3 regions of the Microlunatus phosphovorus NM-1 genome follow, and region 2 is predicted to be linked to each of the others. Evidence: predicted binding sites of a transcription regulator. Region 2 holds the regulator's gene; each other region holds the start of a gene.
What was found. The regulator HrcA, encoded in region 2, represses chaperone genes, less so after heat shock. The targets are predictions, from matches to a motif close to TTGGCACTCGNNNNNNNCGAGTGCCAA.
Positions count from the first base shown of each region.

Region 1: the regulator HrcA is predicted to act here: its motif matches at 1,393-1,419, upstream of MLP_RS22205 (FmdB family zinc ribbon protein).
Region 3: the regulator HrcA is predicted to act here: its motif matches at 631-657, upstream of groES (co-chaperone GroES).

Region 1 is NC_015635.1:4,891,552-4,893,815, reverse strand. Features, by position in the region: gene mscL (large conductance mechanosensitive channel protein MscL) at 1-128, opposite strand, end outside; gene MLP_RS22210 (SAF domain-containing protein) at 239-892, opposite strand; gene MLP_RS22205 (FmdB family zinc ribbon protein) at 956-1,315, opposite strand; gene MLP_RS22200 (penicillin acylase family protein) at 1,553-2,264, shown strand, end outside.
Region 2 is NC_015635.1:3,680,433-3,682,696, forward strand. Features, by position in the region: gene dnaJ (molecular chaperone DnaJ) at 1-333, opposite strand, end outside; gene hrcA (heat-inducible transcriptional repressor HrcA) at 392-1,408, opposite strand; gene MLP_RS16525 (MBL fold metallo-hydrolase) at 1,539-2,264, shown strand, end outside.
Region 3 is NC_015635.1:1,326,911-1,329,174, forward strand. Features, by position in the region: gene MLP_RS05905 (PaaI family thioesterase) at 1-176, shown strand, start outside; gene MLP_RS05910 (hypothetical protein) at 173-529, shown strand; gene groES (co-chaperone GroES) at 769-1,065, shown strand; gene groL (chaperonin GroEL) at 1,084-2,264, shown strand, end outside.

The sequences.
Region 1 (2,264 bases), 1.2 Mb from region 2:
AGGAGCAGATCGGTGAACGCGGTGACCACGGCCCCGAAGGTGGTGCCCATGATCACGGCGACGGCCAGTTCGATCAGATTCCCGCGGAGGAGGAAGTCCTTCAGACCCTCGAGAGTTTTGTTGGCCATAGGAATGAGGTGCCTAACTTTGATCTTTGTCGCAGTCCGGATGAGTGCGGCAGCTTGGTAAGTCGACACTAACAAGGATCCGTTGCGTGCGAGGGTCTGTCACGTGATGGTTACCGCCAAACCACACTGAGCGCGCTGGTGGCCGCCGCTGCCGCCAGCGCGGTCGCCGTCGCGGGGCTGACCTCGACCAGCACCAGGCCCTCGGATCCGGTCGCGTCACTGTCCCCGCCGATCCCGCCGGTGACCACCCGTACGGCGGTGGCGACCACCTTGGTCTTGCCGGATTGGGAGTCGGCCGCCAGCACGTCGAGCTGGTCCCCGGCTTCGACGAGCTGAGCGACGCGTGGATCGGCCAGCGGCAGCGGGGCGACCACGCTGCTCGTCCTGCTGGCCCGTTCGCGCAGCAACGAGGTCGGGGTCAGCACCTGCCGGGCCGGAAGCGGGCCGGCGAGCGTACGGCCGATCACCTCCGCCGGATCGCTCCAGGCGCCGACAGGCACCGCATCCGGTGGCAGGGCAGTCCGGGTCAGATCATCGGGGGTCACGGTGTGCCCGCCGTCGAGCGGCCGGGCCGCGGTCACCACCGAGACGGTGTCCGGCCGGGGTGGGGCGAGCGCCGTGAGTCCGGTGAGCACAGCGGCCAGGGTGGCGAGAATCGCGAGCTTGCGGCGGTGACGCCGGAGGGCGCGGCGGAATCCGACGACCCAGCTACGCGCGGTCAGGGGACGATCGAGACGGGCTGGAGGACTGGTACGTGGTGTCATGCCGAGAACCTAAGGACGTCGCGGAAAATCGACCGCGGTTATCCACAGGCCCTCGGAAAGGGGTCAGGCGGCTGTGGACGAGCTCTCACCAGAGCTGCCGGAACCCGACGAACTGCCCGCGGCCACCGGCTGTCTGCTGCCCGAGCCCTCCGACTTCTTCTCGGTCGTCGAGGTCTTCTTCTCCCCGGAGTCGGACTTCGAGCTGTCGGACTTCGAGGCTCCGCTGCCGGACTTCTTCTTCTGGTCGGCCCGGCTGTCGGTGCGATAGAAACCGCTGCCCTTGAACACCACGCCGACGGCGTTGAACACCTTCCGCAGCGAGCCGTCACAGGTGGGGCAATCGGTCAGCGCGGCATCGGTGAACTTCTGCACCGCCTCGAGCTCGTTGCCGCAGTCGCTGCACCGGTACTGATAGGTGGGCATCGCGATCTCCCCTTCTGCGTTGACCTGTTTGGGCTGAACCCGTTTGGCCTGACCCGATGTCGGCCTGACTCGCTCACTTAGCACTCAAGCATACCGATTGCTAACCAGTGGCCATAACGCACGAGTCGTACCAATTTGCGACCGGTTGCGACGTGGGTGGGCGGTGGGAAGAGTCGAATGGGCGGGTGAGAGCGTGGAACGCTGCCCATCGGGGTATCAGCGCCTATCATCTGGCGCGTGCTGCGAAAACCCCGCTGGCTGCTGTTCGCCGCGTTCGTGGTCGTGTTGGCCCTGGTCGGGCTGGCCGGCCTCTCGGTGGCCACCGTCCGGCGGCCCTTCCCGCAGGTCGACGGCGAGATCAGTCTGCCGGGCCTGACGACCCCGGTCCAGGTCATCCGCGACCAGTGGGGTGTCGCCAACATCTACGCCGACAACGCCGAGGACCTGTTCGAGGCGCAGGGCTATGTGCAGGCCCAGGATCGCTTCTTCGAGATGGACGTCCGGCGGCACATCACCGCCGGTCGGCTGTCCGAGCTGTTCGGCGCCTCGCAGGTCGAGACCGACACCTTCATCCGTACTCTCGGCTGGCGCCGGGTCGCTACCGCCGAGCTGCCACTGCTGTCGGCGAGCACCCGACGCTATCTGGACGCGTACGCCGACGGGGTGAACGCCTATCTGCAGTCGCATCGCGCGGCCAACATCTCGCTGGAGTACAGCCTGCTCGGCTTCCAGGGCCTCGACTACACACCGGAGCCGTGGACCGCGGTCGACTCGCTGGCCTGGCTGAAGGCGATGGCCTGGGACCTCGGTGCCAACCTGGACCGCGAGATCGAGACGTCGTTGATGCTGGCCACGGTCGGTGCGAAGCAGACGGCCGAGCTGTGGCCGGACTATCCGCTCAAGGGGTTCACGCCGATCGTCACCTCCGGTGCCGTCCGGGACGGCGCTT
Region 2 (2,264 bases):
CCGGACCCGGGACCGCGGCCCGCGGGCGGCCTGCTGACCGAACATGGCATCGACCAGATTGGTGAAGTCGAAGCCTCCGGCACCGAAGCCACCGTTGAAGCCGCCACCCATGCCACCGCCGAGCGGGTCGCCGCCGCGGTCGTACAGGTCGCGCTTCTTCGCATCACCGAGCACCTCATAGGCTTCGGCGACCTTCTTGAACTGCTCCCCCGCGTCCGGCTCGGTGGCGACATCAGGGTGCAGCTTCATCGCCTTCCGGCGATACGCCTTCTTGATCTGCTCGGGGGTCGCATCGCGGGGCACCCCGAGGATCTCGTAGTAGTCGGTGCTCATCGTGTCCATGTTCTCTGCGGTGGATTCTCTTGGGTGGGGTTCTCTGCGGAGCGGTACATCAGCCTTCGGCCAGGAAACGGCCGACGTAACGGGCCACGGCTCTGACCGAGGCGATGGTCGAGGGGTAGTCCATGCGGGTCGGCCCGACGATGCCGAGCGTCGCCCAACTGTCTGCGGCGGTGCCATACCCGCTGGCGACCAGCGAGGTGGACCGCAGCTCGGCGTACGGGTTCTCACGGCCGATCCGGACCGTCACGACATCGGTCGAGGTCGCTTCACCGAGTAGCTTGAGCAGCACGACCTGCTCCTCGAGCGCCTCCAGCACCGGCCGTACCGTGGTCTCGAACTCGTCGCCGAAGCGGGTCAGATTGGGCATCCCGCCGACCACGACCCGACTGGACGCATCGTTACCGAGCATGTCGAGGAGCGTGGCGATGCAACTGCGGCCGAGCGGCGAGAGCGCCTCCGGCAGCTCGGTCAGCAGGCCGCCGAGCCGAGCGGCCGCCTGGGCCGAACTGTGTCCCACCGCTGCCGCGTTCAGCAGCGACCGAAGCCTGGTCAGCTCGTCGTCGGTGTGCTCGTTCTCCACGACCCGCTGCTCGATCCGGCCGGTCGAGGTGATCAAGATGACCAGCAGCCGCTGACTGGACAGCGAGACCAGCTCGACGTGACGGACCTCGGAGTGACTCAGCGTCGGATACTGCACGATGGCAACCTGCTGGGTCACCTGGGCGAGCAGTCGTACGGTCCGGTGCAGGATGTCGTCGAGATCCACGGCACCGGACAAGAAGGTGTGGATGGCCCGTTGCTCGGCCAGGGAGAGCGGCTTGACCGAGCCGAGCCGGTCGACGAACAGCCGGTAGCCCTTGTCGGTGGGGATCCGCCCCGCGCTGGTGTGCGGCTGGGTGATGTAGCCCTCTTCCTCCAGCGCCGCCATGTCGTTGCGAACCGTCGCCGGGGAGACGCCGAGGTTGTGCCGCTCGACCAACGCCTTGGAGCCAACCGGTTCCTGGCTGGAGACGTAGTCGGTGACGATCGCGCGCAGCACCTGCAGCTTGCGTTCGTCCACGCTCACCCTCGCCCTCCCCTCCAGGTCCCGGCTTGGTCAACTTACGGGGCCGCCTTTGGCACTCAGGCAGACCGAGTGCCAGTCTAGTCCCATGACGGTATTGCCCGATCCATCCAGCGCTGGACCTTTCCGCCCGGTGGCTGACCACACGTACGTCGCCACCGCGGGCTTCAGCCTCGACGGCGAGACCGGCGAGATCAATGTGGGACTCGTGGTCGGCAGTGAGGCGGCCCTGCTGGTCGATGCCGGCGGGACGGCCGAGCAGGGGCGACTGCTGCAGCAGGCAGCCGCGGAGATCACCGAGCTGCCACTGACCACCGTGGTGTTGACGCATGCGCATGCCGACCATGCTCACGGCCTGGCCGGCATCGAGACAGCAACCTCGATCGCGCACGAGTCGACTCGGGATCGGCTGGCGCTCGATCCGGCGACGCCGACGCTCCCCAGCCGTGCTGTATCGGTAGCGGCGGCCATCGATCTCGGCGGCGGCGTACGGGTGGAGGCGGTGCATCTGGGCCGGGGGCACACCGACGGGGATCTGATCGTCGTGGTGCCGGATGTCCAGGTGGTGTTCGCCGGCGATCTGGTCGAGTCCGCGGGGCCGCCGCAGTACGGCCCGGACTCCTATCCCCACGAGTGGCCGGCGACCTTGGACGGCCTGGTCGGGATCACCCTCGATCACAGTGTCATCGTCCCCGGTCACGGGCCGGTGATGACCCGCGATGATGTGTTCGAGCAGCGCAGCCGGGTCGCTGCCGTGTCGGGCGAGATCACCCGCTTGGGCAGCCTCGGAGTGAGCGTCGAGGATGCCGAGGACCGCACCGAGTGGGCGTTGCCGTTTGCCGCCGTGCGCGAGGGATAT
Region 3 (2,264 bases), 2.4 Mb from region 2:
AGATCAAGGTCAACTATCTGCGCGCGGTCACCTCGGCCAGCGGCATGCTGACCGCGCACGGCTGGGTGACCAAGCCGGGCCGCCGGGTGATCTTCGTCGAAGGCGACGCTCGAGATGCGGCAGGGAGAGTGGTCGCCACCGCCAGTGGCACGTGCCTGGTGGTCGGCAGCACATGATCGACGTCCTGCTTGTCATCCTCTACGTGGCCGCCGGCATTGCGGCAGCCTGGGACGCACGGCGCAAGGGTTATGACGACCGGCTGTTCCTGGTGCTGGGGATCATCCTGGGGCCGATCCTGCTGATCATCATGTGGTTCCTGAAGCCGAAGCCGCTGGCCATCGGCACCGTCGTCCGGCCGGCTGCCCCCATCACCCTCGACGACGGCCGACGGATCCCGCCGTCCCATGTCTCGGTGGTCAGGGGTACCTCGATCATCGACAACACGCTGGTCTGTGAGATCACCGCACCCGACCAGACCCGGCACTGGGTGGCGCAGGAGGCCCTGACCCGGGTCCGCCACGGCGGCTGATCCGGACCCCGGCGCAGAGACCTCCGTTCGGGTGAAGCCTGATCCCCGGTTGTCTGGGATCGGTCTTCAGCTTGTTTCCGAAAGCTCACGGGTGGTGGCTGCTGGCACTCTCTAGAGGTGAGTGCTAACCTCGGTTCTGGCACTTTCCCCAGGAGAGTGCCAACGGTCGAAGCGGCACCGCGACGACGCGTCGACCACCGTACCCGCACATACGTCTCTGAACTGAAAGGGGTTTGAACGTGTCCGTCACGATCAAGCCGCTCGAGGATCGCATCCTCGTCAAGCCGCTCGAGGCCGAGCAGACCACCAAGTCTGGCCTGGTCATCCCCGATACCGCCAAGGAGAAGCCGCAGGAGGGCAAGGTGCTGGCCACCGGTCCCGGCCGCATCGACGACAACGGCAACCGTGTCCCGCTCGATGTCGCCGTTGACGACGTCGTGATCTTCAGCAAGTACGGCGGCACCGAGGTCAAGTACGACGGCCAGGACCTGCTGCTGCTGAACGCCCGCGACATCCTCGCGGTCGTCACCAAGTAATCGCGGAGGATTCCACTCATGGCAAAGATCCTTCAGTTCGACGAGGAGGCGCGCCGCTCGCTCGAGCGTGGCGTCGACACCCTCGCCAACACCGTGAAGGTCACCCTCGGCCCGAAGGGCCGTTACGTCGTCCTCGACAAGAAGTGGGGTGCCCCCACCATCACCAACGACGGCGTGACCGTCGCGCGTGACGTCGAGCTCGACGATCCCTACGAGAACCTCGGCGCGCAACTCGCCAAGGAGGTCGCCACCAAGACGAACGACGTCGCCGGTGACGGCACCACCACCGCGACCGTGCTGGCCCAGGCCCTGGTGCACGAGGGCCTCAAGGCCGTCGCGTCCGGTGCCAACCCGATCGGCCTCAAGCGGGGCATCGACGCCGCGGTCGCCGCGGTGGAGGAGCGCCTGCGGGAGAACGCCCGTGAGGTCGAGACCACCGAGGACATGGCCCACGTGGCCACCATCTCCGCCCGGGACGCCGAGATCGGCGCCCTGATCGCGGACGCGTTCGACAAGGTCGGCAAGGACGGTGTCATCACCGTCGACGAGTCGCAGACCTTCGGCACCGAGCTCGAGTTCACCGAGGGCATGCAGTTCGACAAGGGCTACCTGTCGCCGTACTTCGTGACCGATCCGGAGCGGATGGAAGCGGTTCTGGAGAACCCGTACATCCTGATCAACTCCGGCAAGATCAGCTCGATGACCGAGCTCCTGCCGCTGCTGGAGAAGGTCATCGGCGCGTCGGGCACCCTGTTCGTGGTGGCCGAGGACGTCGACGGCGAGGCTCTGTCCACCCTCGTGGTGAACAAGATCCGCGGCACCTTCACGTCCGTTGCCGTCAAGGCCCCGGCTTTCGGTGACCGTCGCAAGGCCATGCTCGAGGACATCGCCATCCTGACCGGTGGCAAGGTCGTGTCTCCTGAGGTCGGGCTGAAGCTCGACCAGGTCGGCCTGGACGTGCTGGGCCGCGCCCATCGCGTCGTGGTGACCAAGGACAACACCACCATCGTCGACGGTGCGGGTGATGCCGACGAGGTCAAGGGGCGTGTTGCCCAGCTGGCCGCCGAGATCGACCGGACCGACTCCGACTGGGATCGCGAGAAGTTGCAGGAGCGGGTCGCCAAGCTCGCCGGTGGCGTCTGCGTGATCAAGGTCGGCGCGGCCACCGAGGTCGAGCTCAAGGAGAAGAAGCACCGGAT